DNA from 4 places in the Acidovorax sp. BLS4 genome. Region 2 is predicted to be linked to each of the others. Evidence: predicted binding sites of a transcription regulator. Region 2 holds the regulator's gene; each other region holds the start of a gene.

Region 1 (7,173 bases), 1.8 Mb from region 2:
GCTCAGCGCCCCTTGCGGAACGTTTTACCGGAAGGGGTCCCGCCGGCGGGCTTGCCGGCTAGGCCGGCGCGGGGCGGCAGGCCGGTGTGCTGGGTCAGCATGCGGCCGGCCACGGGCTGCTGCGCGGCCTTGTTGAATGCCACGCCCTTGGCCGGCGGCGCCTTGCGTTGTGGCGCCACCGGGGCCACGGTGCTGTTCTTTCGGCGCGCGCTCTGGTAGCTGCCGTCCGTCATCGGCTGGAAGGTCGGGATCAGGTGGTGCTTGCCGTTGCCGATCAGGTCGGCCCGGCCCATGGTCTTCAGCGCCTCGCGCAGCAGCGGCCAGTTGTTGGGATCGTGGTAGCGCAGGAAGGCCTTGTGCAGGCGCCGGCGCTTTTCGCCGCGCACGATGTCCACCGCCTCGCTGTCGCGGCCGATCTTGCGCAGCGGGTTCTTACCCGAGTGGTACATGGCCGTGGCCGTGGCCATGGGGCTCGGGTAGAAGGTCTGCACCTGGTCGGCGCGAAAGCCGTTCTTCTTGAGCCAGATGGCCAGGTGCATCATGTCCTCGTCGCTCGTGCCGGGGTGCGCGGCGATGAAGTACGGGATCAGGAACTGCTTCTTGCCCGCCTCTTCGCTGAACTGCTCGAACATCTGCTTGAACTTGTCATAGCTGCCGATGCCCGGCTTCATCATCTTGGTGAGCGGGCCCTGCTCGGTGTGCTCGGGCGCGATCTTGAGGTAGCCGCCCACGTGGTGCTGCACCAGCTCCTTCACGTATTCGGGCGACTTCACGGCCAGGTCGTAGCGCAGGCCGGAGCCGATCAGGATCTTCTTGATGCCCTTGAGCGCGCGGCCGCGGCGGTAGATCTTGATGAGCGGGCCGTGGTCGGTCGTGAGGTTCTGGCAGATGCCCGGGTACACGCAGCTGGGCTTGCGGCACGCGGCCTCGATCTCCGGGCTCTTGCAGCCCAGCCGGTACATGTTGGCCGTGGGCCCCCCTAAGTCGGAGATGGTGCCGGTGAAGCCGCTCACCTTGTCGCGGATGTCCTCGATCTCCTGGATGATGGAGTCCTCGGAGCGGCTCTGGATGATGCGGCCCTCGTGCTCGGTGATCGAGCAAAAAGTGCAGCCGCCGAAGCAGCCGCGCATGATGTTCACGCTGAAGCGGATCATCTCCCACGCCGGGATCTTGGTCGCGCCGTCGTGGCTGCCGTTCTCGTCGGCGTAGCTCGGGTGCGGGCCGCGCGCGTAGGGCAGATCGAACACATAGTCCATCTCGGCCGTGGTCAGCGGGATGGGCGGCGGGTTGATCCACACATCGCGCGCCGTCGGCCCTTCGCCGTGGGCCTGCACCAGGGCACGGGCGTTGCCGGGGTTGGTCTCCAGGTGCAGTACCCGGTTGGCGTGGGCATAGAGCACCGGATCGCTCTTGACCTGCTCGTAGCTGGGCAGGCGGATCACGCTGCGTTCGCGCGGCGGCACCTTGAGCTTGGCCTTGAGGTTCGGGTTGGCCACGAACAGCATCGGCTGGATGGCGGGGTTGGGTTCGGCGGATTTCGAGCCATTTTGCCCTTGCGCCCTAGTATCCATTGGCATGGATGCTATTGAATCAGGAGCATCCTCCTTGCTGCAGGTGCTGCCTTGGGCGGCGGCCTGCTCGCTGGTCGTCATGTAGGGGTTGACGTGCGCCTCGACGCGGCCGGGCTCGTCCACGCTGGTGGAGTCGATTTCGAACCAGCCCTGGCCGGTTTCGTCGTCGGACCGGCGCACGAAGGCGGTGCCGCGCACGTCGGTGATCTGCTCCACGGGCTCGCGCGCGGCCAGGCGGTGGGCCACTTCGACGAGCGCGCGTTCGGCGTTGCCGTACAGCAGCAGATCGCACTTGGCGTCCACCACGATGGAGCGGCGCACCTTGTCGCTCCAGTAGTCGTAGTGGGCGATGCGGCGCAGGCTGCCTTCGATGCCGCCCAGCACGATGGGCACGTCCTTGTAGGCCTCGCGGCAGCGCTGGCTGTACACGATGGCCGCGCGGTCGGGGCGCTTGCCGCCCACGTCGCCAGGAGTGTAGGCGTCGTCGCTGCGGATCTTCCGGTCGGCGGTGTACCGGTTGATCATGGAATCCATGTTGCCCGCCGTCACGCCCCAGAACAGGTTGGGGCGGCCCAGGGCCTTGAAGGCATCGGCGCTCTGCCAGTCGGGCTGGGCGATGATGCCCACGCGAAAGCCCTGCGCCTCCAGCGTGCGGCCGATCACGGCCATGCCGAAGCTGGGGTGGTCGACGTAGGCATCGCCCGTCACCAGGATCACGTCGCAGCTGTCCCAGCCGAGGCGCTCCATCTCGGTGCGGCTCATGGGCAGGAACGGGGCCGTGCCGAAACGTTTCGCCCAATACGGGCGATAGCTGGTCAGCGGCTTCGCGGCGCGCGCGAAAAAGGAAACGTCAACGGGGGCGTTCATGGAGGGCAAGGCGTGGGGAAGCCGCGATTTTAGGCTTTCGGGCCTTTCCTGTCGAAACCGAGGGCCAAGGCGCGTGCCCGCGCCCTGCGCCGCAGGGGGTCAGCCGCGGGTGGCGAGCGGCCTGGCGGCGGTCTCGGTGCGCGGCGTGGCGGGCCCCGATCGGCCCTTCACCATTCGCCGGAGGCACGCACCCGCTGGTCCAGATCCGGTGCGGGCGGCTCGCCGTAGGGCGAGTGCAGTTCGGTGGCTCTGGCGGTCCAGGCGGTAGGAATAGCGGCCAAGGCGCCCTCCTCCACACGGCCCGGCCCGTTGGCACCGGCCAGGGCAGCGGGAAACACCATGGCGTTCATCACGTGGGTCAGCGCAGCGGCAAGCATGGCGGGTCCTTTTCATGCGGGGTTGCCGCCAGCGTATGGCGGCGGGGTGACTGTTTCGTGTCAACGAAAAAGGGCCCGCCGAAAAGGGCGCCCTTTGTGTGCCAACGGCCACACCGCCGGGAAGCGAAGGGTTATTTCGCCAGCGTCAGCGTGCCCTTCATCAGCGCGGAATGGCCGGGAAAGGAGCAGAAATAGGCATACGACTCGCCGGCCTTGAGCGCCTGGGTGGAGAACGTCACCGAATCGCTCTCGCCGCCGCCCACGATCTTGGTGTGCGCGATCACCCGGGCGTCCGCGTCCTTCACGTAGTTCTTGGCGGCCCCGGCAGCGATGCCGTCCGTGGCCACGGCCTGCAGGTCGGCGGCCTTGCTCAGCACCCAGTTGTGGCCCATGGCGGTCTTGGGAAGCTTGCCCACGTGCTTGAGCTTTACGGTGAATTGCTTGCAGCTTTGCGGCACCGCGAGGGTCGCCTTGTTGAATTGCATCGCATCGTTGCCGTCGATCTCGGCCGTGCAGTCGGCGGCCCAGGTGGGGCCAGCCGCCAATACCAGGGCCAGCGCCGCGAATTTCCAGTGGTTTGCCATGAGGTCTTCCTTCTTCATAAAACAGGTGCTTGCGCCTGGCGTTGCCGGGCTGCTCCATGCAGCCGGGCGACGCAACAGCGCGATGCAGGGAGCGTATGTGCGGGGCGCCTGCAGCGCCTTGAGGTGCATCAAGCCTTGTGCCGAACGCCGTCCATGGAGCCGGCATGCAGTTAAGCTCCGCCGCCCATGCCCTACACCGTGCGAACCCCCACCCACAGCGAACTGGTCATCAAGAAAAGCCGGTTCATCGGCTGCGTGCAGCCCATGGCGGACCGCGCGTCGGCCCAGGCCACCGTCGATGCGCTGTGGCAGCAGCACCCCGGTGCCGCGCACGTCTGCTGGGCGCTGCTGGCGGGCGGCCAGTCGGCTGCGGTGGACGACGGCGAACCCGGCGGCACCGCGGGCCGGCCGATGCTGGAGGTGCTGCGCCACCAGGACCTCGAAGGCGTGCTGGCCACCGTGGTGCGCTATTTCGGCGGCGTCAAGCTGGGTGCGGGCGGGCTGGTGCGGGCCTACACCGACACCATCGCGCAGGCGCTGCTGCCGGCCGAGAAGGTGCCGCTGCAGCGCATGGTGGTGCTGCAGTGCGAGGTGCCCTACGCCCTGGAGGGCCTGGTGCGCCGCGAGGTCGAGGCGGCCGGCGCCACGCTGGGCGAGGTGGCCCACGGCTCGCTGGTGGCCGTGCGCATCCAGTTGCCTCAGCCACAGGAGGCGGCGTTCGTGCAGCGGCTGAACGACGCCTGCCAGGGCCGGATCGGCTGGATCGCGCCGTAACGCCGCCATCGCCTGCGCCGAAAGTGCCCTGCACCTACAGGCCCCACCCTGCGGCCCGGGGACACTCAGCCATTCGCCACCCCTGAGGAGATCGACCCATGAGCCCACCCCTGGACGCCATCATCATCGGCGCGGGATCGGCAGGCCTTGCCGCGTTGCGCGAGGTTCGCAAACGCACCGACCGCGTGCGGATCGTCAACGATGGCCCCTGGGGGACCACCTGCGCGCGGGTGGGCTGCATGCCCTCCAAGATGCTGATCGAAGCGGCCAACGCCTACCACCGGCGCCACGCATTCGACACCTTCGGCCTGCGCGGCGGGGACGGCCTCTCCGTCGACATGCCTGCCGTGCTGGAGCGCGTGCGCGCCCTGCGCGACGAGTTCGTGGCGGGCACCGAGAAGGCATCGGCGGTCGGCGACCAGGGCATTTCGGGCCACGCGCGGCTGCGCGGCCCGGGCACGGTGGAAGTGGGAGGCAATACCTACCACGCACGCAGCGTCATCATCGCCACTGGCTCGCGCCCCATCATTCCCGAGGAATGGCTGGCGTTCGGCGACCGCATCCTGACCACCGACACCCTTTTCGAGCAGCCCACCCTGGGGCCGCGCATGGCGGTCATCGGGCTGGGACCGCTGGGCGCGGAACTGGCGCAGGCCCTGTCGCGGCTGGGCGTGGAGGTGGCGGCGTTCTCGACCGGGCCATCGCTGGCCGGGCTGTCCGATCCCGACATCCTCGACACGCTGAAGGACGTGCTGAAAGACGAATTCGTCGTCAGCGTGGGCGAGGAGGCCCGCTTGCGCGAAGTTCCGGGCGGCATCGAGGTCAGCAACGGCAGCACCACGGTGGTGGTGGACCAGGTGCTGGCGGCCATGGGGCGGCGGCCGAACATCGAACACCTCGGCCTCGATACCCTGGGCATCCCCCTGGACGCGCACGGAAAGCCGCCCGTGGATGCACGCACCATGCAGATCGCGGACCTGCCCGTGTTCATGGCCGGCGATGCCGACGACCGCCGGCCGCTGCTGCACGAGGCCTCCGACGAGGGCCACATGGCCGCCCTGAACGCCATGGCACCCGAGCCGCAATGCTTTCGCCGGCGCACGCCGCTGTCCATCGTGTTCACCCAGCCCAACGCGGCGGTGATCGGCCAGGCCTGGAAGGACCTGAAAGACGGCGAATTCGTGACGGGCTCGGTGGATTTCTCCCGCCAGGGCCGCGCGCGCGTGGCGCAGCACAACCAGGGCCGCCTGAACGTGTATGCGGAGCGCGAAAGCGGCCGCATCCTGGGCTCGGAGCTTTGCGCCCCCAGCGGAGAGCACATGGCGCATCTGCTGGCGCTGGCCATCGACCGGTCGCTCACGGTGCAGGACCTGCTGCGCATGCCGTTCTACCACCCGGTCCTGGAGGAAGGCCTGCGCACCGCGCTGCGCGATGCGGCTTCGCACCTGCCCAGCGGCAGCGCTTCGGACCTGTCGGCCTGCTCCGCCTATGGGGCCAGCGCGCTCGATTGAATATTTCGCCTCCGCCCGGGCTTCAGTTCCGGGCGGGGGTGCCGAAAAAGGAGGGGTCTTTGCCTTCGCCTCGCCCCGAGGCCCCAACAGGAGCACCCCATGGATGTCGCGCTTTCCCAGTCGGTCGTCAACACCGCAACGGCCATGGCCAGCCAGAAGAATTCCGATGCCCTGAACATCCGGGTGCTGAAAAAGGCGCTGGACACGCAGGAGGCCTCCGCCACCTTGCTGATCGAGTCGATGAAGCAATCGATGCCCCAACCGGCACTGGCCACCTCCGGCGCGCTGGGCACCCAGGTCAACACGTTCGCCTGAGCCGGCGGCCTTGAGGGGCCGGCGCTTTACGGGGAGGCGGTCTTATGGTGAAAGCCGCGATCTGATTCACCCAAACCACCGACAGGTGAAACTTGGAATACTCTTTTAGCCAAAAAAGAGTATAAACAGGATCATGACCAACGATCTGATCCACAGCCTGACCATGGCCCGAAAGGCCAGCCAGCTCACCCAGGCGGAGCTGGCCGAACGGGCCGGCCTCTCGCGCATGACGGTGCAGCGCACCGAAGGGGGCGACCTGGACCCCCGCTATTCCACCCTGACGGAAATGGCCCGCGTGCTGGGAATGGACATCATCGCCGTGCCCAGCACCCTTCGGCCGAGCCTGCAGGCCTTCATCCAGTCGGGCGGCAAATTCCTGGGACAGCCCCAGGGCGTGGATGCCCCGCCTTCGGTGATCGACAGCCTGCGCAAAGAAGGCTGAGCGCGGCCGGCTGACCCGCCATGAGCACCTCCATCCGCTACCTGCGCCTGTACCTGCACCGCCCGGCCGGCCAGGGTGCCGGCCGCATGGCGATCGGCTACCTCTCGCAGTACGGCGACATCCTGCGCGTGTCGTTCGATGCCAGCTACATCAACGACCCCGGCCGCCCCACCCTGTCGCTCAGCTTTCAGGGCGAGACCGAGGCCGCCACGCAGCAGATCCTGGCTTCGGCGCGCGACGCCCGGCTGGTGCGCACCGATGGCCGCTGGCCGGTGTACTTCCAGAACCTGCTGCCCGAAGGCCACAACCGCGAGCGCCTCGCGCGCGAGCGCGGCTGCACGCCCGACGACGAGTTCGAGCTGCTGGCCGCCGCGGGCCACGATCTGATGGGCGCGCTGGAGGTGGAGCCCGTACCCGCACAGGACGGCGTGCCCGACGTGGTTCGCCACTGGCACACCACCCAGGGCCTGGACGTGCTGGAGCCGGGCTTCGTCGAATACCCCGTGGAGGACGCGGCCTCGCTGCCCGGCGTGGTCACCAAGTTCAGCGCGGTGCAGGAAGGGCGGCGCTACACCGTGCACCGCAAGGGCGCGGCCGGCAGCGTGATCCTGAAGCTGCCCACCACCGCCCACCCCGACCTGGTGGCCAACGAACACGCCGGCTACCAGCTGTGCCGGGCGCTCGGCCTGGACTGCGCCCAGGCGGATGTCATCACCCGCGCCGAGGCCGATC
Region 2 (7,173 bases):
AATTTCTGGTCGGTCTATGTGGCGGGGCTGACCGTGGTCGGCATCCTGGGCTGCCTGCTGCTGCTCTGGATCACGGCCCGCAAGAAGGTCGCGCCCAGCACCGACAACACCACGGGCCACGTCTGGGACGAGGACCTGCGGGAGATGGACAACCCCATGCCGCGCTGGTGGATGTGGCTGTTCGTGCTCACCATCGTCTTCGGCTTCGGCTACCTGGCCGTCTATCCGGGCCTGGGCCGCTTCGCCGGCCAGTTCGGCTGGACGCAGGCCGGTGAGTACGAGGCCGAGATGGCCAAGGCGCGCACCGAGCTTGCGCCGCTGTACGCCCGGTTCGCCACGATGAAGACCGAGGACATGGCCGCCAACCCCGAGGCCATGGCCATTGGCGAGCGCTTGTTCATGAACAACTGCGCGCAGTGCCACGGCTCGGACGCACGGGGCAGCAAGGGCTTTCCCAACCTGTCCGACAACGACTGGCTGCACGGCGGCGCGCCGGAGAACATCCGCGAGACGCTGGAGAAGGGCCGCATGGGCACCATGCCGCCCATGGCCGCAGCCGTGGGTTCGCCGGAGGACATCCGCAACCTCGCGCACTATGTGCTGAGCCTGTCGGGCAGCCCACACGACTCGCTGCGCGCCTCGCTGGGCAAGTCCAAGTTCACCGCCTGCGCGGCCTGCCACGGCATGGACGGCAAGGGCAATACGGCCCTGGGCGCGCCCAACCTGACCGACGACGTCTGGCTGCACGGCTGGGGCGAGGCGGCCATCACCGCCATGGTCAACCACGGCAAGGTCAACGTGATGCCGGCCCAGGCCGACAAGCTGACCGAGGCCCAGATCGGCGTGCTCACCGCCTACGTGTGGGGCCTGTCCCACCGCGCGAACGCGGTGCGCTGACGGCGCCGATGCCACCGGGGAACGCGATCCAGGCCTTTCCCGCGGCGCGCCCTGGCCGGCGGCGCAGCCGCTGACGCGTCCCCTTGCCGGCCCACCCTTTCGAGAACTGCCATGAAGCCACCCAGCGGGCCTGCCCGCAAGGTCATTCCCATCACCCCGGTCGCGCCTGGCGCCGCCGATGCGGCCGCCGAGATGGTGTCGCTGTACGAGGCGCAAAAGAAGATCTACCCGCGCTCCATCCGCGGCCTGTTCGCCCGCTGGCGCTGGGCCATGGTGGCCCTCACGCAGCTCGTTTTCTATGCGCTGCCCTGGCTGCAGTGGGGCGAGCGGCAGATGGTGCTGTTCGACCTGGGGGCGCGGCGCTTTTACCTGTTCGGGCTGGTGCTGTACCCGCAGGATTTCATCTACCTCACGGGCCTGCTCATCGTCAGCGCGATGTCGCTGTTCCTGTTCACCGCGGTGGCGGGGCGCCTGTGGTGCGGCTTCGCCTGCCCGCAGACGGTGTACACCGAGATCTTCATGTGGATCGAGCACCGGGTGGAGGGCGACCGTAGCGCCCGCCTGCGCCTGGATGCCGGGGGCTGGACCTTCGAGAAGGTGCGCAAGAAGGCGCTCAAGCAGTTCCTCTGGATCGCGGTGGCGCTGTGGACGGGCTTCACCTTCGTTGGCTACTTCGTGCCCATCCGCCAACTGTCGGGCGAGCTCCTGGCGATGCAGGGCGGCTGGCAGATCTTCTGGGTGCTGTTCTACGGCTTCGCCACCTACGGCAATGCCGGCTTCATGCGCGAGCAGGTGTGCAAGTACATGTGCCCCTATGCCCGGTTCCAGAGCGCCATGTTCGACCGCGACACGCTCATCGTCACCTACGACGACGCACGCGGCGAGCCGCGCGGTCCCCGCACCAAGACGGTGGATTACAAGGCCCGGGGCCTGGGCGATTGCATCGACTGCACGCTGTGCGTGCAGGTGTGCCCGGTGGGCATCGACATCCGCAACGGCCTGCAATACGAGTGCATCGGCTGCGGGCTGTGCGTGGACGCCTGCAACACCGTGATGGACAAGATGCACTACCCGCGGGGGCTGATCCGCTTTTCCACGCAGAACGGCGTGGCGGCCCGCTGGGGCCGCGCGCAGATGCTGCGCCGCGTGCTGCGCCCCCGCGTGCTGATCTACACCGCGGTGCTGGTGGCGCTGTGCGTGGGGCTGCTGTCCAGCCTGGTGCTGCGCACGCCGCTCAAGGTGGACGTGGTGCGCGACCGCGCCGCGCTCTCGCGCATCGTGGCCGGCGGGCAGCTGGAGAACATCTACCGCCTGCAGATCATGAATGCCACCGAGTCCGGCCAGCGCTACCGCATCGGCGCGAGCGGGCTGCAGGGGCTGCGCGTGGCGTCCGACGCCGAGGTGGAGATCGGCGCGGCCGAGTCCCGCTGGGTGGCCGTGCGCCTGCAGATCCCCTACGGCTCCGCGCCGCCCGGATCGCATGCCGTGCAGTTCGACGTGCAGGCGCTGGGCTCGGGCGGCCATGTCGCCGAGAAGTCGGTCTTCCTGGTGCCGCGATGAGCGCCGCCGGCCCCACCGTCACCGTTTCAGGCGCCAGACCGCTGGTCCGACCGCCTTTCTTCTTTTCCTGTCAGGAGTGAACACCATGCCATCCCCTATCGCTGCCGCACCGGCTCCCCTTCCTTCGGCCGCTCCCTGGTGGAAGTTCGGCTTCGTCTGGATGGTCATTGCCGGGCCGGCCATCGTGGTCGTGGCGGGCTTCACCACGCTGTGGGTGGCGGTCGTGCGCCCCGACCCGGTGGTGGCCGAGGACTATTACCGCCAGGGCATCGAGATCAACAAGACGCTGCAGGGCGCGCCGAACAGCCTGGCCCCGGCCATGAAGGCGCGCAACCATGCGGCCACCCCCGTGCAGGACCAGCCGCGCTGAAGGCGGCCTGTCCGCACCACCCCCCGAAACGAGGAGACAAGCGCAATGTGGACCCAACGCCTCATGTGGATTGCATGGCCCGCCTTCCTGATGGCGGGCGTGCTGGAAATGCTGGTCTTTGCCCTGGTGGACCCACAGGACATGCACTGGTTCGGACAGCCGCTGGCGCTCTCGCGCGAGGGGGTCTACACCATCGCCTTCTTCGCTTTCTGGCTGGTGACGATGGCGTCGAGCGCGCTCACCACGCTGCTGGCCATGTCGCCGTTCGAACTGAACCGCTGCCCCGTGCCCGTGACCGACCGGCCCGCCGACTGCGCGCGCAACCACCCGGGCGCATGAAATGCCAGCGCCGGTGCCGGAGGCCGGCCGCTCAGTGGCAGTTCTGCGAGTTCACGATGCGCTTGAGCGCCGCGGTCTCCAGGATGCGCACGTGGCGCTGCTTGACCTCGACGATGCCGTCCTCGACGAACTTCGAGAAGGTGCGGCTCACCGTCTCCAGCTTGAGGCCGAGGTAGCTGCCGATTTCCTCGCGCGTCATGCGCAGCACGAGTTCGGACTGCGAGAAGCCCCGGGCATGCAGGCGCTGCACCAGGTTGAGCAGGAAGGCCGCCAGGCGCTCTTCCGCCCGCATGCTGCCCAGGAGCAGCATCACGCCGTGCTCGCGCACGATCTCGCGGCTCATGATCTTGTGCACGTGGTGCTGCAGCGCCGTGACCTCGCGCGACAGTTCCTCGATGCGGTCAAAGGGCATGACGCAGACCTCGGCGTCTTCCAGCGCGACGGCGTCGCAGGTGTGGTGGTCGCTGACGATGCCGTCCAGGCCGATGATCTCGCCGGCCATCTGAAAGCCCGTGACCTGGTCGCGGCCGTCTTCGGTGGCCACGCAGGTCTTGAAGAAGCCGGTGCGGATGGCGAAGAGCGAGCTGAAGGGCTCGCCATTGCGAAACAGGGTGGCCCCCCGCTTGACCTTGCGGCGCACGGCCACGATGTCGTCGATCCGCTGCAGTTGCTGATCGTTCAGGCCCAGCGGCATGCACAGCTCGCGAAGGTTGCAGTTCGAGCATGCCACTTTGATGGTTTGCGGATTCATGGGAAAAGGCCTTTGTGGTGAGGGGAGGGCGGGCGGCCGGCAGGGTGGTAGAGCCCGGGCGAACGCCGGGCACCTGTCATGGATCAATTGTGGCAGCGTACGCCTGCAGAACCCTTGACCCAGGTCAAGGGTTTCCCCCGGGGCCTGCGGCACATTGGGCAGGCACAAGGAAATCCCATGATCGCTGTCACCCCTGAACTCCTGCGCCGCTTCGACGTGCCCGGCCCCCGCTACACCTCCTACCCGACCGCCGACCGGTTCGTGGAGGCCTTCGGACAGGACGACTACGTTCTCGCGCTGCAGCAGCGCCGCCTGGGGTCGGCCGCCAAGGCACTGCCCTTGTCGCTGTATGTGCACATTCCCTTTTGCGAGTCGCTGTGCTACTACTGCGCCTGCAACAAGATCATCACCCGCCACCCCGAGCGGGCCGAGGTGTACCTGCGCTATCTCAGCCGTGAGATCGACCTGCACACGGCCCAGTGCGGCGTGGGCCAGGTGGTGAGCCAGCTGCACCTGGGCGGGGGGAGCCCGACGTTCCTGTCGGATGACGGCCTGCGGTCGCTGATGGCCATGCTCCAGCGCAGCTTCACGCTTGCGCCCGGCGGCGAGTATTCGATCGAGATCGATCCGCGCACGGTGGACGCGGGCCGGCTGGCGCTGCTGGCGGAGCTGGGCTTCAACCGCCTGAGCTTCGGCGTGCAGGACTTCGACCCCGAAGTGCAGAAGGCCGTGCACCGCATCCAGCCGGCCAGCCAGGTCTTCGACCTGGTGGCCAGCGCGCGTGCGCTGGGCTTCGAGTCCATCAACGTGGACCTGATCTACGGCCTGCCGCGGCAGACACCCGAGTCCTTCGAGCGCACGCTCGAGCAGGTGGGCCGGTTGCGGCCGGACCGCATCGCGCTGTATGCCTACGCCCACCTGCCCGAGCGCTTCAAGCCGCAGCGCCGCATCGTGCCGGCGGATCTGCCGCTGGCGGCGTCGAAGGTGGCCATGCTGTCGCAATCGCTGCGGTCGTTCCAGGATGCCGGCTACGTCTATGTGGGCATGGACCACTTCGCGCTGCCGGGCGACGCCCTGGCCGTGGCCAAGCGCCAGGGCCGGCTGCACCGCAACTTCCAGGGCTACAGCACCCAGCCCGATTGCGACCTGCTCGGCCTGGGCGTGTCGGCCATCGGCCGCGTGGGCGCCACCTACAGCCAGAACGCCAAGACGCTGGACGAGTACTACGACTTCATCAACCAGGGGCGCCTGCCGGTGGTGCGGGGCCTGGCGCTCACGCGCGACGACCTGGTGCGCCGCTCCGTCATCATGGCGCTGATGTGCCAGGGCGAGGTGCTGTTCGAGCCGGTGGAGCAGGCGTGGCTGATCGATTTCCGGCAGTACTTCGCCACCGAACTGCAGGCACTGGAGGACCTGCAGGCGCAGGGCCTGGTCGTGCTCGGCCAGGAAGGCATCGAGGTCACGGCCATGGGCTGGTTCTTCGTGCGCGGCGTGGCGATGCTGTTCGATCGCTACCTGCAGGCGGACCGCAACCGCGCGCGCTTTTCCCGCATCATCTGAAGGACGCCGCCATGCCCGACACCCTGGTCTGGACCGCGTTGGCCATGGGGCTGGCGGGCGGCCCGCATTGCCTGGCGATGTGCGCGGCGCCCTGCGGGGCGCTGGTGCGCGCTGGCGGCCCAGGCCACGCCGCGGCGGAAAACGCAGGGGCGCAGACGGTGCGATGGGCGGGCCGCGGCCTGGCTTTGCCGGCGGACCGGGTGTGGGCACGGCCCTTCGCTTTCCATCTGGGCCGGCTGGCCGGGTACGCCCTGGCGGGCGCGATGGCGGCCTGGGCCATGGACCGCCTGGCCTGGCTGACCCAGCACGCGGCTGCGCTGCGGCCGGCCTGGACGCTGCTGCACGTCGCCGTGCTCGCCTGGGCCGTGCTGCTGGTGTTCCAGGCGCGGCAGCCGGCCTGGGTGGACCATGCGGGCCGGGTGCTGTGGCAGCGGGTCGCCCCCTGGGTGCGCTCGCCCGGCGGCCTGTTCTCCACGGGCCTGGCCTGGGCCTGCATGCCCTGCGGCCTGCTGTACTCCGCGCTGCTGCTCGCGGCGTTGACCGGAAACCCCTGGCGCGGCGCGCTGGCCATGGTGTGCTTCGGCGTGGGTGGCGCGGCCTGGCTGGTGGCAGGCCAGTGGCTCTGGCAACGGTTGCGGGGCGGCGGTGCTGCGGGGGACGCGCGGGGCGGGTGGGGCGTGCGGTTGTCCGGCCTGCTGCTGTTCGGCATTGCCGCCTGGGGGCTGTGGATGGACGTTTTCCACCGCCAGGCCGAGCCCTGGTGCCTGTAGCCAATCCCTGCGCGCAGGGGGTTGACAAAGCCTATCGTGACCGTAGTCCGTGAAGTTTTTGACATTTGATTCGGGGGTGTATTAACTGGTGATAATGGTTACCAATACCCCGGCGTCCCCGTGGCGCCCTCCGGTGCCCCCCGAAAGTGACTAATCCCCTCCTCATCGATGTCGGCCGGCTGCGTGTAGGCATGTACATCCAGCTCGATCTGGGCTGGATGAACCACCCTTTTCCGGTCAGCAGTTTCCGCATCGCCTCGCCGGAGCAGATCAGTACCCTGGCCGCCCTGGGCCTGTCCCAGGTGCGGTGGATTCCTTCCAAAAGCGATCCCTCGGTGCAGGGCCTGCTGCCGCCCGGCCACCCTTCCGCGCCCGATCCCGTGACCGAAGCCGCCCGGGCACCGGTGGAGACAGGGCCTTCGATCGCCCAGGCCTCCATGGCGGAGTTCCGCGAGCGCATCAAGGCGCAGAGCCGTTCCCTGGCTGCCTGCGACGAGCGCTTCGCCCGTGCCACGCGGGTGTACGAGCGCCTGGCCACCAGCGCCGAGCAAGACCCCTCGGAGGCGCGTGCTTCCACCAACGCGCTGGTGTCCACCTGCGTGGATGAGCTGCTCGACCAGGGCGACTCCGCCATCCGCCTGCTCTCCGAGCGCGTCGGCACGCGCGCGGCGCTGCATTCGGTCAACGTGATGGTGCTTTCGCTGCTGCTGGGCAAGGCCCTGGGCCTGCTGGGCGAGGACTTGCAGCCCCTGGGCGCGGCCGCGCTGCTGCACGATCTGGGCAAGATCACGCTGCCGCCCCATGTGGCTCAGCCGCATTCCGCGCTGGGTCCGGCCGACCAGGCCCTGTACGAGGCGCATGTCGGCGAATCGGTGGTGCTGGCAGAACGCATGGGCCTGGGCGCCGCCGTCATCGAAGCCATCGCG
Region 3 (7,173 bases), 1.2 Mb from region 2:
CAGCGACAGCCGCATGGAGACGGGCGACGCCAAGAACTGGGCCTCGCAGGTGAGCGCGCGCCGCGAGGAGCTGACGCTCAAGGCGCTGTTCAACGAAGAACTGGGCGTGGTGCTGCAGGTGCGCACCGCCGAGCGCAACGAGGTCATGCAGACCCTGCGCGAGCACGGCCTGTCCCGGTCCAGCCACTTCATCGGCAAGACGCGGCCTGCCTCGTCCACCATGGACGCCGGCAAGGGCGAGCTGCAGGTGTGGCGCGATGCCAAGAACGTGTTCAGCGCCAGCCTGTCCGACCTGAACCAGGTGTGGGACGCGGTGAGCTGGAAGATCACGCAGCAGCGCGACAACCCGGCCACGGCCGATGCCGAGCATGCCGCCGCAGGCGTGCCCAATGATCCGGGCCTGCACGTGGCGCTCACGTTCGATCCGGCCGAGGACGTGGCCGCGCCGTTCCTGAACCTCGCGCGGCCGAAGGTCGCCATCCTGCGCGAGCAGGGGGTCAACTCGCACATCGAGATGGCCTATGCCTTCACCGAGGCGGGCTTCGAGGCCTACGACGTGCACATGACCGATCTGCAGACCGGCCGCGCGCAGCTGTCGGACTTTGCCGGCGTGGTCGCCTGCGGCGGCTTCAGCTACGGCGACACGCTGGGCGCGGGCATCGGCTGGGCGCGTTCGATCACGTTCAACCCGGTGCTGTCGGAGCAATTCCAGGGCTTCTTCGGCCGCAAGGACACTTTCGGCCTGGGTGTGTGCAACGGCTGCCAGATGTTCGCCGAGCTGGCCGACATCATTCCCGGCGCCGAGGCCTGGCCCCGCTTCACCACCAACCAGAGCGAGCGCTTCGAGGCGCGGCTGTCGCTGGTGGAGGTGCTGGAGTCTCCAAGCCTGTTCTTCGCCGGCATGGCGGGCAGCCGCCTGCCGATCGCCGTGGCGCACGGCGAGGGCTACGCCAACTTCAAGTACCGCGGCGACCCGGCCCAGGCCATCGCCGCCATGCGGTATGTGGACCACCACGGCGCGGCCACCGAGCAGTACCCGTTCAACCCCAACGGCAGCGCGGGCGGCCTCACGGCGGTGACCACGGCCGATGGGCGCTTCACGGCCATGATGCCGCACGCCGAACGCGTGTTCCGCAACGTGCAGATGAGCTGGACCAGCGGCGACCGCAGCGCGCTGAGCCCGTGGATGCGCATCTGGCGCAACGCGCGCCGCTGGGTGGGCTGAGGAAGGCCGAAAAGCCGGAAGCGCGCCCGGCGCGCTCCGGCGGCCCGTGTGCTCGTGCCGTCTTCGGCGTTCAGGTGCGGCGGTACACCAGCAGCCGGCCTTTGTAGGCGGGCGCATCGTCCAGCGCGGCACGGTCCAGCCGTTCTTCGCGCAGGCCGAAGCCCTGCGCGGCCATCTGCTTGCTGAATGCGGCGCGGTTGCCCCGGTCCGGGTCCACGATCCAGACCTGGGCCGCGGGGCCCGCGTGCAGGCCGATGAAATGCGCGAGGCTGGCGCGGGCATCGCGTTCGTACAGCAGGTCGCTGCCCATGATGAGGTCGAACAGCCCGTGCACCGGGCCGCCGTGCGCCTGCGCGAGCGGGCTCTCGTCCTGCTGCGGCGGGCCCAGCGCTTCGCCGCTGCCCCATTGGCCCTGTCGGTACTTCATGGTGCCCATGCCGTTCAGGCGCAGGTTCTCGCGCAGGAACGTGCCGGCCAGTGGGTGGCAGTCACTCGCGGTCACGTCGGCGCCTTGCCGGTGGCACACCAGGCTGGCCAGCGCCAGGCCGCAGCCCAGCTCCAGGATGCGCTCGCCCGCCTGCACGGGCCGCGCCGCCATGCGTGCGGCCAGTTGCGCGCCCGAGGGCCACAGCAGGCCGAAGAGGGGCCAGGCGGCGGAGGAGATGCCCAGGGTTTCGGCGTCGCCGAGGGGGTCGGAGAACTGCTGGCGGTCCAGCAGGGAGCGGATGACGAGGTCGTCGACGCCGGCGATGGCGATGTTTTCTTGCTTGGTCAGGTAGCCTGGCATGCGGCGGGAGCGAGAGCCCGCGTGCAGGACCCCGATATCGGTGGGAAGGCCGCCAGTATGCGCCTTGCACCGACACGGACCCATCGCAGGGCGTTGCTATAGTGGGCGCCGCCTGGGCGACGGGCGCCAGGCTTTTCGGCCGGCATGCCCGGCCCGCGCGGCGTTCCCGTGGCCTTGCAGCCTTTCGCCGCCGTGCCCGTGGACCCGCTCCCTCCCTCGTTTTTTTAAGGATTCCCATGGCCGGTGCCAGCCTTTTGACGCTGCTCGACGATATCGCCACCGTTCTGGACGACGTGGCCCTGATGACCAAGGTCGCTGCCAAGAAGAGTGCCGCCATGGCCGATGACGTGTCCGTCATGACCAAGGTGGCGGCGCAGAAAACCGCCGGCGTGCTGGGCGACGATCTGGCGCTCAATGCCCAGCAGGTCACGGGCGTGCGCGCCGATCGCGAGATTCCCGTGGTCTGGGCGGTGGCCAAGGGCTCGCTCGTCAACAAGGCCATCCTGGTGCCGGCCGCGCTGCTGATCAGCGCCTTCATTCCCTGGGCTGTGACGCCGCTGCTCATGGTGGGCGGCGCGTTCCTGTGCTTCGAGGGTGCGGAGAAGCTGGCGCACCGGTTCCTGCCCCACGGCGATGCCCCCAAGGAAGAGGCGGGCCGCGAGGCGCATGCCCTGGCCAACGCCAACCCGGCGGTGGACATCGCCGCCTTCGAGAAGGACAAGGTCAAGGGCGCGGTGCGCACCGACTTCATCCTGTCCGCCGAGATCATCGCCATCACGCTGGGCACGGTCGCCAGCGCCCCGTTCGGGCAGCAGGTGGCCGTGCTGGCCGGCATCGCGCTCATCATGACGGTGGGCGTGTACGGCCTGGTGGCCGGCATCGTCAAGCTGGACGACCTGGGCCTGTGGCTCACCCGCAAGACGGGTCGCGCCGCGCAGGCGCTGGGCCGCGGCATCGTGGCCGCCGCGCCCTGGCTCATGAAGGTGCTCTCGGTCGCCGGCACGGCTGCCATGTTCCTCGTGGGCGGCGGCATTCTGGTGCATGGCGTGCCCGTCGTCCACCACGCGGTCGAGGGCCTGGCCGCATCGGCGGCCCAGTGGCCGGCGGGCGGCCTGTGGCGCGTGCTGGTGCCCAACCTGCTCAATGCGGTGGTGGGCATCGTGGCCGGTGCCGCCGTGCTGGCCGTGGTCACGCTGGTGCAGCGCATGCGGGGCAAGGGCGCGCACTGAGAGCGGGGAGGAGGGCGCTTTGCGGCCCTCGTGGCGCTGCGGCACAACCTGCCGGCGGTTTGATCCATGGCAAGGCCGCCCGGGCCGTTTGCCGGCCCAATGCATGCACGGGGGTCGTCCCCGTTCAACGCATCGAGTTTCCGTATGAAAAAAAACCTGCTGGCCCTGGCCGTGCTGTGCGCATTGACCTCCGGCGCCGCCTTCGCGCAAACGGCGGAAGGCCCCTGGCTCGTTCGTGCGCGTGCCGTGAACCTGGATTCCTCCAACAAGGACAGCACCGGCCTGGGCCTGTCGATCAACGACAAGACGCTGCCTGAAGTCGACATCTCCTATTTCTTCAACCGCAACATCGCCGCCGAGCTGGTGCTGACCGTGCCCCAGAAGCAGCGGCTGTCCTCCAGCGCCCTGAACGCGCAGATCGGCACGCTCAAGCACCTGCCGCCTTCGCTGATGCTGCAGTACCACTTCGACACCGCGGGCTTTCGTCCCTACGTGGGCGCGGGCGTGAACTACACGCGGTTTTCCAGCGTGCGCCTGCCCGCCGGCGTGAGCATCGACAAGAGCAGCTGGGGCGGCGCCCTGCAGGTCGGTGTGGACATTCCCCTCACCAAGAACCTGGTGCTGAACTTCGACGTGAAGAAGGTCTACATCCAGACCGACGTGTTCGCAGCCGGTGCCAAGCTGGGCACCTTCAAGATCGATCCCGTGCTGGCCGGCGTGGGCCTGGGCTGGCGGTTCTGACCGCGGGCCGCGGGTGCGGCCACTGACAGACTGGTGGGGAAAGCCGGCGCGTGGCGCCGGCTTTTTTCATGGGGCCGTGCCGGCACCGAACGGCCCCGAGCCGCCCGCATGCCCCCACATGCGCCGCCACAGCGCGGCGAGGGCCGTGCCGATGTCCGGGCGCTGTCCGCGCAGCGCCACCTCGGGCTGGCCGGCATCCAGCTGCGCGGGCGTGCCGAGATCGAACTGGAAGCTGTAGTCAGGCTCCTGCCCCATGCGCAGATCGGTCACGAAGACGCGGCCGTCCCGCGAACGCATGCGATAAAAGCCGTGGCTGAAGCGCGCCACCCGCTGCACGTCCGGCACGGTCCCGTAGCGCTGGATCAGCGGGGCCCCGCGCTCGTGCACCGTCCATTGCATGGGCCTGTTGCCGTCGGCCAGGGCATAGAAGCCTTCGGCATATTGGGTGGGCGTGACCGCCACCACGCGCCACAGCAGGGTGTTGAACGGGGTGGGTGTCACCAGCACCGTCTGCACCGGCAGGCCCTGCGTGCGCAGCGAGGCGATCGCCACGCCGGTGACGTGCTGCTGCACGCCCACGCTCCACGCCAGGTAGAGCGTGCTGAGCGCCAGGCCCCAGCGGTTCCAGCGGGCCCCGACCGGCGGGCCGCTCGCCAGCGCGGCGACCACGCCGACGATCAGCGGCACGGTGTACAGCGGGTCGATGATGAAGATGCTGCCCACCCCGTACGGGTGGCTGGTGAACGGCTTCCAAAGCTGGGTGCCGTACACCGTCATGCCATCCAGCAGCGGGTGGGTGACGAGCGCGAGCCACATCGCCAGCCACCACCTTCGCCAGCCGGCCTGCTCGCCATGCAGGCGCGCCACCAGCGCGCCCAGGGGCAGCGAAAACAGGCTGAGGTACAGCAGGGCATGGCTTTCCGCCCGGTGCTCGACCATGTTGGCAATGGCATTGCCGTGGTCGATGAAGGCGTCCAGGTCGGGCAGCGTGCCCGCCACCGCACCCCACAGCGCGGCTTTCCAGGGGGCGGTGCGCCGGCCCATCACGGCGAGCGAAACGGCGGAACCAAGGGCGATCTGGGTCAGGGAATCCATGGCAGCGAAGCAGGCCGTGGTAGCCGGCCGGTGGTGTCGATCGGCGGAGTGTGGCGCAGCCGCGCGGGCGCGCCATGGGGCCTGCGAAAAAACCGTGCGGTGGCGGGGATGATGGCCATGCGTTTACCGGAAAGCGCAGCCGATGCGCTGCCGGATGGCGCTGATGGATTTGCGGACGTGTCCTACATCCGGGTGGCGGGGCGTCTGTAATGCTCTGTTACATGGCCGTCTCAGGTTGCCGGAGAGCGATTGGAGGCGGCCATGCGTTGCAGCCGCGCCGCCCCCGGTGCGCCGCGATCCGACAGACCCAGCCCCCGAGCGACATGCAGAACACACCGCACCACGACATCCTCCAGGGGTTGGCCCGCCGTCCCGCGTGCATTTCCCCCAAGTATTTCTACGACCAGCGGGGCTCCCAGCTGTTCGAGGAAATCACCCGATTGCCCGAGTACTACCCCACCCGCACCGAGCACGCGCTCATGCGGACGCACGGCGACGACATCGCCCGCGCCGTGGGGCAGGGCGGCACCGTCATCGAGCTGGGCGCGGGCAACTGCGAGAAGGCGCGCACGCTGTGCCGCCTGCTGCAGCCCGAGCGGTTCGTGGGCGTGGACATCTCGGCGGACTTCCTGCGCGAGGGCGTGGCCCGCCTGTGCAGCGACCTGCCCGCACTGCAGGCCCATGCGGTGGCGGGCGATCTGACCCGCCCCCTCCAGCTGCCCCCGGACATTCCCCGTGCACGCCGCGTGGTGTTCTACCCTGGCTCGTCGATCGGCAATTTCGACCCACCCCAGGCGCTGGAGCTGCTGTCACGCATGCGCTCGCTGGTCGATGACGATGGCGCGCTGCTGATCGGCATCGATCTGCCCAAGGACGTGGATGTGCTGCAGGCGGCCTACGACGATGCCGCCGGCGTCACGGCCGCGTTCAACCGCAATGTGCTGGCCCATGTGAACCGGCTCATCGGCAGCGATTTCACGCCCGAGGCGTGGGAGCACCGGGCGTTCTTCAACGGGGAGCAGTCGCGCATCGAAATGCACCTGGAGGCCCGCGAAGGTGTGCAGGTGCGCTGGCCTGGCGGAGGCCGCGACTTTGCCGCGGGCGAGCGCATTCACACCGAGAACAGCTACAAATACAGCCTCACGGCCTTCCAGGCGCTGCTGGCGCGCGCGGGCTTTTCGCGCGCTCAGGCCTGGACGGACGAGCGGGGCTGGTTCGCCGTGGTGCATGCCCAGCCATGAACTTCGCCACCCGCATTCCCCACCCCGTCGCACCCTGCACGCTGAGCGTGCGCTACGCCGAGGTGCGCCGCGCCTCCATGGCCCTGGCACTGCCGCTGTCCGACGAGGATTGCTGCGCGCAATCCATGCCCGACGCCAGCCCCGTGAAATGGCACCTGGCGCACACCACCTGGTTCTTCGAGACCTTCATCCTGGAGCCGAACGAGCCCGGCTTCGCGCCGTTCCATCCCGCCTTCCGGGTGATCTTCAATTCCTACTACAACGGCGTGGGCGACAAGCACCCGCGGCCGCAGCGCGGCCTGCTCACCCGGCCCGCACTGCCGCAGGTGCTGGCCTACCGGGCCGACGTGGACAGCCGCATGTCGCGCCTGATGGCCGAGCGGCCGGACGATGCCGCGCTGGCGGCCCTGGTCGAACTGGGCCTGCAGCACGAGCAGCAGCACCAGGAACTGATCCTCACCGACGTCAAGCACCTGCTGTCGTGCAGCCCGCTGTGGCCGGCCTACCGCCTGCCGGGGCACGCGCAGGCGCAGCCGCAGCAGCAGGCCCAGCCTTTGCCGGCCGGCGGCGTCCCGCTGGCCTGGCAGCCCTTTGCCGGTGGCGTGTGCGAGATCGGCCATCCGGGCGGGGACCGGGGCGGCTTTGCCTTCGACAACGAGGGGCCGTGCCACCGCGTGTACCTGCAGCCGTTCGAGCTGGCCAACCGGCCGGTGACCACCGCCGAATACCTGGCGTTCGTCGAAGACGGCGGCTACCAGGAATCCGCCCACTGGCTGGCCGAGGGCTGGGACTGGGTGCGTGCGCAGCAGCTGTCGCACCCCATCTACTGGCAACGCCAGGGCGTGGCCTGGTACG
Region 4 (7,173 bases), 2.2 Mb from region 2:
GGCCGTGCGCGCGCAGATGGACCCGGTGAGCATCAACCCCGACGGCCTGCTCAAGGTCGCACCGCTGCTGCATTGGTCGTCCAAGGACCTGTACGAATACCTCGTGGCCCACCAACTGCCCAACAACTTCGACTACGTGGACCCGACGAAGGGCGAGGACAACCGCGAATGCGGGCTGCATCTGGCGCACTGAGCGCATGGGCTCATAGCCGAAAGGGGCGTGCACTGCACGCCCCTTTTTTTTGTCCTTATCAACCGTAGGCCTGGGCTGACGCGTGCTGCCCCCGGATGACTACGCCTGCCCCGAGGGGGCACTTTTACAGTTCGTCCATCGCATCCAGCCAGGGTTCCAAACCGTCTCGGAGTGGAGGGCTGAAGCGAATAACCAAGAGGACTTGTGCCATGAATGAAGACACCGTCAAGGGAAACTGGAAGCAATTCACCGGCAAGATCAAGGAGCAATGGGGCAAGCTGACGGACGACGATCTTGACGTGGCAGCCGGCAAGCGCGACCAGTTCCTGGGCAAGCTGCAAGAGCGCCAGGGTCTGGCCAAGGATGCCGCCGAGAAGGAACTGAAGTCCTGGCAAGACCGCCACCCCGAATTCCGTTTCGACAAGTAAATCCCGGGCCTTTCCCACTTTTAAAAACCAGCGGTGTTCGCCGTGCTGCCACAAGGCAAATCGACAACCGCACCCCCCTACAGACATTGAGGAGAAAAATATGAAACACGCACGCAATCTTCTGGCCATCGTGGCCGCCGGCCTTCTCGCAACCAGCGGCATGGCCATGACCAAGGAAGAGCACAGCGCCGCCAGGGACCGCATCTCTGCCGACTACAAGATGAACAAGCAGAAGTGCGACAGCATGACGGCCAACGCCAAGGACGTCTGCATGAAGGAAGCCAAGGGTGCCGAGAAGGTCGCCAAGGCCGAACTGGAAGCCCAGTACAAGCCCAGCGACAAGGCCACCTACAAGGTGAACGAAGCCCGCGCTGACGCCGCCTACGACGTCGCCAAGGAAAAGTGCGATGACCAGCAAGGCAATGCCAAGGACGTCTGCGTGAAGGATGCCAAGGCCGCCCACGTGAAGGCCAAGGAAGACGCCAAGGTGGCTCGCGCCCAGGCCAAGCCTTCGGACAACATGGCCAAGAAGGACGCCAAGGTCGCCGAAGTGAAGAAGGACGCCGCTGAAGAAAAGCGCGAAGCCGAGTACAAGGCTGCCAAGGAGCGTTGCGATGCCATGAACGGTGACGTCAAGGACAAGTGCGTTGCCGATCTGAAGCGCGTCTACAACCAGTAAAACAGGTTATGGCCACCCCCGCGTTCGGATGAACGGCTGGGGTGCCAAAAGCAAAAAAAGGCTTCGCACTGCGAAGCCTTTTTGCGTTGCGGCGGCCTCAATGGGGGGCTGTTCGCTCAGAGCCACCGCATGAAACGCGCCCGTCCGGCCGCCTTGGCCTGGTAGAGCCCCTGGTCCGCGTCGCGCACCAATTGCTTTTCTGTCATTTCCGCCGTGGGCTGAAGGGCCGCCACGCCGATGCTCAAGGTGACGTGCGGGCCCAGGGGCGAAGCGCCATGGGGGAGGGCGGCATGGTCGAACGCCTGCAGCACCCGTTGGGCCACGACCTGCGCTTCCTCGCCCGTGGTGCCCGGCAGGAGCACCACGAACTCTTCACCCCCGTAGCGCATCGGCTTTTCATGGGCCCGGAACAACGCCCCCTGCAGCACGGTGGCGAACTGGCGCAGGCAGTCGTCGCCGGCCTGGTGCCCGTGCATGTCGTTGTAGTGCTTGAAGTGGTCGATATCGATCATCAGCAGGGCCACGGATGCGTCCTGCCGGCGCGCCCGGCCCCACTCGGCGCTCAATGCCTCGTCGAACAGGCGGCGGTTGCCCAGTCCCGTGAGGGCATCCGTATAGGACAGCTCCGCCAGCGTGGCGTTCAGGCGCTGCAGTTGCAGCTCCGAGTGCTTTCGCTCGGTGATGTCCTGGAAGGCCCCGCTCAACTGAACGATCCGGCCGTCCTGGTAGGTCGGCTCGCCCTGCGCGCGCACCCAGAGGTGTCGTCCCTTGTGCGAGATCAATTCCAGCTCCAGGTCCCACGGCGTGCCGTCTTCCATGCACCGCTGCACGGCCGCGCTGATGAGGGGGCGCGACGCTTCGGTGTAGTAGTTCAGCGCCTGCGACAGGTCCGGCGTGGTTTGCGGCTCCAGGTCGTGGATGCGGTAGACCTCGTCCGTCCAGGCCGCCTCGCCCGTGGCCGGATTCAGCGTCCAGCCTCCCACGCGTGCCATGGCCCCCGACTGCCGCAGCAGCAGGGCCGCGCGCGCCAGCGCCTCTTCGTCAAGCTTGCGCTGGGTGATGTCCATGAACGTGCCGATGACCTTGGAGGGCGCGCCCGTGGCGCTGCGCCGGATGACCTTGCCGCGGGAGAACAGCCAGATCCAGGGCCCCTGCGGGCCCTGCACCCTGAACTCGTTCTCGTAGGTTTCCGTCATTCCGCCGAGATGCCGGCGGAACGCGGCCACGTTCGGCTCCTGGTCGAGAGGGTGCAGAACGGCGGTCCATTCGGGCACGGTCTTGGTCACCTCGTTGGGGCCGAAGCCCAGCATGGCCGATCCGCGGGCGTCCACCTGCAGCGTCATGGCCTCGATGTTCAGTTCCCACAGGCCCAGCTGGGCCCCTTCGAGGGCCCGCTCCAGCCGCGCGGCGCTGATCGCTAGCCTGTTGGCGTAATCCTTGTGGACGGTGATGTCCGTCACCGTGAGGTGGAACCCGACTGCGGGCGCCTTTGGGCGGTCCGGCTCCAACGGCTGGACATCGGGGATGTAGCTGGCGGACATGACCCGGGTTTCGCCGGCGGCGTTGGCGACCTCGGCCTCGAACTGCACCGGTTCGCCTTTCAGCACGCGGCGGGTGTAGGGCCAGGCCTTGGCGAAATGCGCCGAATCCAGGATTTCATCCATGGGGCGGCCCACGATCTGCGCGGGGTCCTTGCCGAACCATGCGGCATAGGCCTTGTTGGCGAACTGGTAGCGCAAATCCGCGCCCACGTGCGCGATGAGTGCGGGCACGCTGTCGGCCATCAGTTGCAACTGGGCCTCGCTTCGACGCAGTTGCTGCTCGGCCGCGACGCGCTCGCTGATGTCGTGCATGAAGGCTGTCACGATGCGGGACGATTCCAGCTGCACCTGGCTGAGGGTGATCTCCATCGGAAACTCGTGCTGGTCGCGGTGCCATCCCGGAAGAAGCTGCCTGCGGGCCCTGGCGCGCTCGTTGGCCATGATCGCCGCCAGGCTGCGCGTTCGCATCGCCGGGGCGAGGATGGTCTCGGCCATCGGGCGCCCCAGCACCTCGGCCCGGCGCCAGCCGAACATCGCCTGGGCTGCGCGGTTCCACTCCAGGATCTGGCCGTCCTCATCGGCCACGATGAAGGCGTCCTCCGTGTCTTCCAGGATGCTGCGCATGCGGCGCTCGCTGTCGCGCAGGCGCTCTTCCATGGACCGCTGCTCCGTGACGTCCTGGATCTGGGCCACGAAATGCAGGGGCTGGTCGAATTCGTCCCGCACCAGCGAGACCGCCAGATGGGCCCACACCGTCTCGCCGTCCTTGCGCAGGTAGCGCTTGCCCAACTGGTAGTTCTGCGTTTCCCTGCGGACCAGGCGGTCGATGTGGTCGCGGTGGGACATGAGATCGTCCGGGTGGGTGAGCCGCCGGAAATCCATGTGCAGCAATTCGTCCCGCGAGTAGCCCAGCATGCCGCACAGCGCGTCGTTGACCTCGATCCAGTGGCCCGTGGTGGCGACCAGGGCCATTCCGTGGGTGGCGGCGCTGAAGGCGCCCGAAAAGCGCTGGGCCGCGATCGTGGCGGCACGGGTGGCGGCGCGCAGTGCCGTCACGTCGTGCATCAGGCACACCGCGCCCATCTTGGTGCCGTCCGCGTAGAACAAAGGCGAAGCGTTGCACAGCACCGACCGCGGCGGCTGGCCCTTGGCCTTGATGACCAGCTCGAACCCGCGCACGGTCTCGCCCCGCCAGGCGGCCAGCAGCGGGATGTCCCCGGTCGCCAGCAGCCGTGTGCCAGAGGCCTCGAACAGGTCGAAATGCTCGGCCCACTCGCTCGGCGGCAGGGACCGGGGGTCGGTGCCGTGCCAGGCCCGGGCCACGTGGTTGAACTCGCCCAGCAGTCCATCGGAGCCGCAGGAGACGACCGCATCGGGCATGGCCTCCAGCAGTCGGCCCAGCGTGCCCGCCTGGATCTGGGCCTCCCGGCGGCCCTGGCGGGCCTCCAGTTGGCTGACCACCTGCCTGGACAGGCGTTGCAACGCCTCCCGCTGCGTTCCGGACAGGCGCCGCGGCACCCGGTCGATCACGCACAGCGTGCCGTAGACATGCCCTGTGCTGCCGACCAGCGGAGCCCCTGCATAGAAGCGGATGCCCGGCTCGCCGAGCACCATCGGGTTGCTGGAAAAACGCGGGTCCTCCAGCGCGTCGGGGACCTCCAGGATCTGCGTGGATGCCAGCGCATGGCTGCAGAACGCGATCTCGCGCGATGTCTGCGGTGTGCCCAGGCCGCAGCTGGCCTTGAACCACTGGCGCGTTTCGTCGATCAGCGAGATGAGCGCGATGGGCGCATCGCAGCACTGGCTGGCCAGCCACGCCAGATCGTCGAAGACCGGCTCCGGCGCTGAATCCAGCACCCCCAGCATCTGGAGCGCGGCGAGGCGCTCGTTTTCGTTCAACGGCCTCGCGGCGGCGGCATTACCCGGGGTGGACGGCTGAGTCATCGAATAATTATCAGAGGTCCGGCCCTTTCCGGCAGAGGTGGCCCCTGGCGGCGGCATGGCGCCGATCGCCGGCGCCCTGACCTGCATCAAAACCCACCCCCGCCGCGCCTCTTAAGCTGGCCTTCCACTGGACTGCAAGGACTGGAAATGGCTGCACTGCAATGGTCCGAGGGCCTCGCCCTCGACCTTCCCCTCATGGACGAAACCCACCAGGAGTTCGTGGAACTGCTGGCCGCCGTGGAGGCCGCGCCGGACGCGCAACTGCTGGGCGCCTGGCACGCGCTGGTATCGCACACCGCCAACCACTTCGCCCGCGAGGACGCCTGGATGGCCGCCACCCGCTTCGCCTCGGGCAACTGCCACAGCCTGCAGCACAAGGTCGTGCTGCAGGTGCTGCGCGAGGGCACGGCGCAGGCCGAAGCGGGCGAGCCGGCCGTGCTGCGCCGCATGGCGTCGGAGCTGGCCCTGTGGTTTCCGCAACACACGCAGACCATGGATGCGGCGCTCGCCCTGCACCTGCGCCGCGTGGGCTTCGATCCCGCGACCGGCACCGTGCATGCGCCGGGCGCGCTTCCGGCGCAGGCCATTCACGGCTGCGGCGGCGCCTGCTCTGGCGACGGTGGGGCCCCGCAGGCAGAAAAGGCTGCGGCACCCCGCCCGGCGCGCGAAGCGGTCGCGGTCTGAGGCCTGGCAGCCCCTGCTGCGGGCTACTGGCGCCCGCGGGGCAGCAGCAGGGCGGCCATCTGCCAGGAGAGCGTGCGCATGGCCCGGCGCCAGGCCGGGGACGCGGCATCCGCAGCCCGTGGCCAGTAGGCCGCCTTCAGGATGCCCTGCTTGGCCTGGCGCAAGGCTTCGCGGTCCCGCGCCGCCAGGGCGCACAGCAGGCGGTCGTGGTAGCGCTGCAGGCGCTGCGCCTGCGCCATCGACAGGCCCTGCTGGCCGTGCTCCGGCTGCGCTGGCGCGGCCAGGTGCGTGTCCCAGGGGCTGGCCCGGTGGGCCGGCCCGGGCGACGGCGCGCTCATGCGGCCTCCGGGCGAGGGGTGGGAACCGGGCGTTGCGCGGTCAGGCCGTACCAGTTGACCCGTCGCGTGAGCACCATCACGGCGGCCAGCACCAGGAACAGCGCGATGGCACCCACGGCCAGCGCGGTCTGCTCCAACTGCAGCAGCAGGTAGAGCAGGCCGTAGAGCAGCGCGATGCCGGCCCCGAACGGCAGGCCGAGCCACAGGCTGCCGAGCATGTGGCTGGCGTAGTAGGCCAGCAGCAGCACGCACGCGCTGGCCGCGATGGCATACGAAACGCCGAAGGGCAGGTGCTCCGACAGGCTCACCAGCAGCAGGAAGAAGCTGCACAGGGCGCTGCCCACCAGCAGGTACTGCACCGGGTGCACCCGCAGCCGCTTCATCAGCTCGAACAGGCCCACCGCCACGAAGGTGAGCGCGATGAACAGCACGCCGTACTTGGTGGCGCGGTCGCTCAGCGAATAGGGATTGACCGGGTCCACGAAGGCCACGGTGAAGCTGTCGGCGCAGCCGCGGCCGTCGGCGGGCGCGGGTTCGTAGGCGCGGTCCGCGGTGGGGGCCGCCTCGCACGCGGGGCGGCCGGCGGCCACGTCCTGCTGGGCCGTGCTGGCCAGCGAAGACAGGCGCCACAGCGCGGAAAAGCCTTTGTCCCCCACGGTGCGCTCCGACGGCAGGAAGCGGCCGGCGAACGAGGGGTGGGGCCAGCTGCCGTCCATCTGCACCTGGGTCTGGCTGCCCAGCGGCACGATGGCCACGCTCTCGGTGCCCACGAGTTCCAGGTCCATCTCGGCCTTGAACGGGCCGGTATCGCCGCCTGGCCGCTGCACCAGCGCTTCGGGCAGCGGGGCATGCAGGCCTCGGGGGTAGGCGGGGTGGAAGGTGCCGGGCTTCAGGGCCAGCGCCTGGCCGCCGATGGTGAGCTGGGCCGCGCGGATGCCCCGCGCATCGCCCACCGCCATCATCAGCAGGGGTGCGCCGCATTGCATGCGCGAGCCCTGCACGGTGGTGTCCGGCCGCAGGCTCGCAAGCGACGACCACTCGGCGGCGACATGCGCCTTCAGGGCGTAGGTGTTGACCTTGTGCACACCGCGCGAGCGCTCCTGCATGGCGGTGCCGGCGCGCAATTGCAGGGTGTCCGGCATGGCGGTGAGCACGAACTCGCGCCGTTTCTCGACCGTGGTGCGCTCGCTTCCGGTGCCGGTCACGGCATCCCAGCTTTCCACGCAGGCGCTGTGGATCAGCGGCCCCAGCAGGGTTTGCGAACCCGCCAGGCTGCGCGCCACGCCATCGGCGGTGAGGGTGCGGTAGCGCTGGCGGTCGCGCACCACGTCTTCGATGAGGCCCAGGCCGAACAGCAGGAGCAGGG

What was found. Region 2 encodes FNR, which switches genes on or off when oxygen is low (the NO sensors DNR and NnrR bind a similar motif). Its sites were predicted from a motif close to TTGATNNNNATCAA; they were not measured.
Region 1: the regulator FNR is predicted to act here: its motif matches at 3,518-3,531, upstream of azu (azurin).
Region 3: the regulator FNR is predicted to act here: its motif matches at 3,301-3,314, upstream of R1Z03_RS09495 (OmpW family protein).
Region 4: the regulator FNR is predicted to act here: its motif matches at 4,862-4,875, upstream of R1Z03_RS05080 (hemerythrin domain-containing protein).

What each region holds. Positions count from the first base shown of each region.
Region 1 is NZ_CP136797.1:1,470,270-1,477,442, reverse strand. It holds gene R1Z03_RS06780 (EAL domain-containing protein) at 1-62, shown strand, start outside; gene R1Z03_RS06775 (YgiQ family radical SAM protein) at 3-2,438, opposite strand; gene R1Z03_RS06770 (hypothetical protein) at 2,606-2,815, opposite strand; gene azu (azurin) at 2,947-3,399, opposite strand; gene R1Z03_RS06760 (YigZ family protein) at 3,586-4,173, shown strand; gene R1Z03_RS06755 (dihydrolipoyl dehydrogenase) at 4,272-5,684, shown strand; gene R1Z03_RS06750 (YjfB family protein) at 5,784-5,999, shown strand; gene R1Z03_RS06745 (helix-turn-helix transcriptional regulator) at 6,133-6,441, shown strand; gene R1Z03_RS06740 (HipA domain-containing protein) at 6,462-7,173, shown strand, end outside.
Region 2 is NZ_CP136797.1:3,241,888-3,249,060, forward strand. It holds gene ccoP (cytochrome-c oxidase, cbb3-type subunit III) at 1-897, shown strand, start outside; gene ccoG (cytochrome c oxidase accessory protein CcoG) at 1,009-2,457, shown strand; gene R1Z03_RS15085 (FixH family protein) at 2,543-2,827, shown strand; gene R1Z03_RS15090 (hypothetical protein) at 2,873-3,166, shown strand; gene fnr (fumarate/nitrate reduction transcriptional regulator Fnr) at 3,198-3,917, opposite strand; gene hemN (oxygen-independent coproporphyrinogen III oxidase) at 4,095-5,477, shown strand; gene R1Z03_RS15105 (sulfite exporter TauE/SafE family protein) at 5,489-6,247, shown strand; gene R1Z03_RS15110 (HD domain-containing phosphohydrolase) at 6,394-7,173, shown strand, end outside.
Region 3 is NZ_CP136797.1:2,037,450-2,044,622, forward strand. It holds gene purL (phosphoribosylformylglycinamidine synthase) at 1-1,225, shown strand, start outside; gene R1Z03_RS09485 (methyltransferase) at 1,296-2,012, opposite strand; gene R1Z03_RS09490 (DUF808 domain-containing protein) at 2,249-3,241, shown strand; gene R1Z03_RS09495 (OmpW family protein) at 3,386-3,982, shown strand; gene R1Z03_RS09500 (metal-dependent hydrolase) at 4,049-5,077, opposite strand; gene egtD (L-histidine N(alpha)-methyltransferase) at 5,401-6,318, shown strand; gene egtB (ergothioneine biosynthesis protein EgtB) at 6,315-7,173, shown strand, end outside.
Region 4 is NZ_CP136797.1:1,081,598-1,088,770, forward strand. It holds gene R1Z03_RS05060 (phosphoadenosine phosphosulfate reductase family protein) at 1-193, shown strand, start outside; gene R1Z03_RS05065 (CsbD family protein) at 403-621, shown strand; gene R1Z03_RS05070 (hypothetical protein) at 722-1,300, shown strand; gene R1Z03_RS05075 (PAS domain S-box protein) at 1,417-4,785, opposite strand; gene R1Z03_RS05080 (hemerythrin domain-containing protein) at 4,933-5,469, shown strand; gene R1Z03_RS05085 (hypothetical protein) at 5,493-5,807, opposite strand; gene creD (cell envelope integrity protein CreD) at 5,804-7,173, opposite strand, start outside.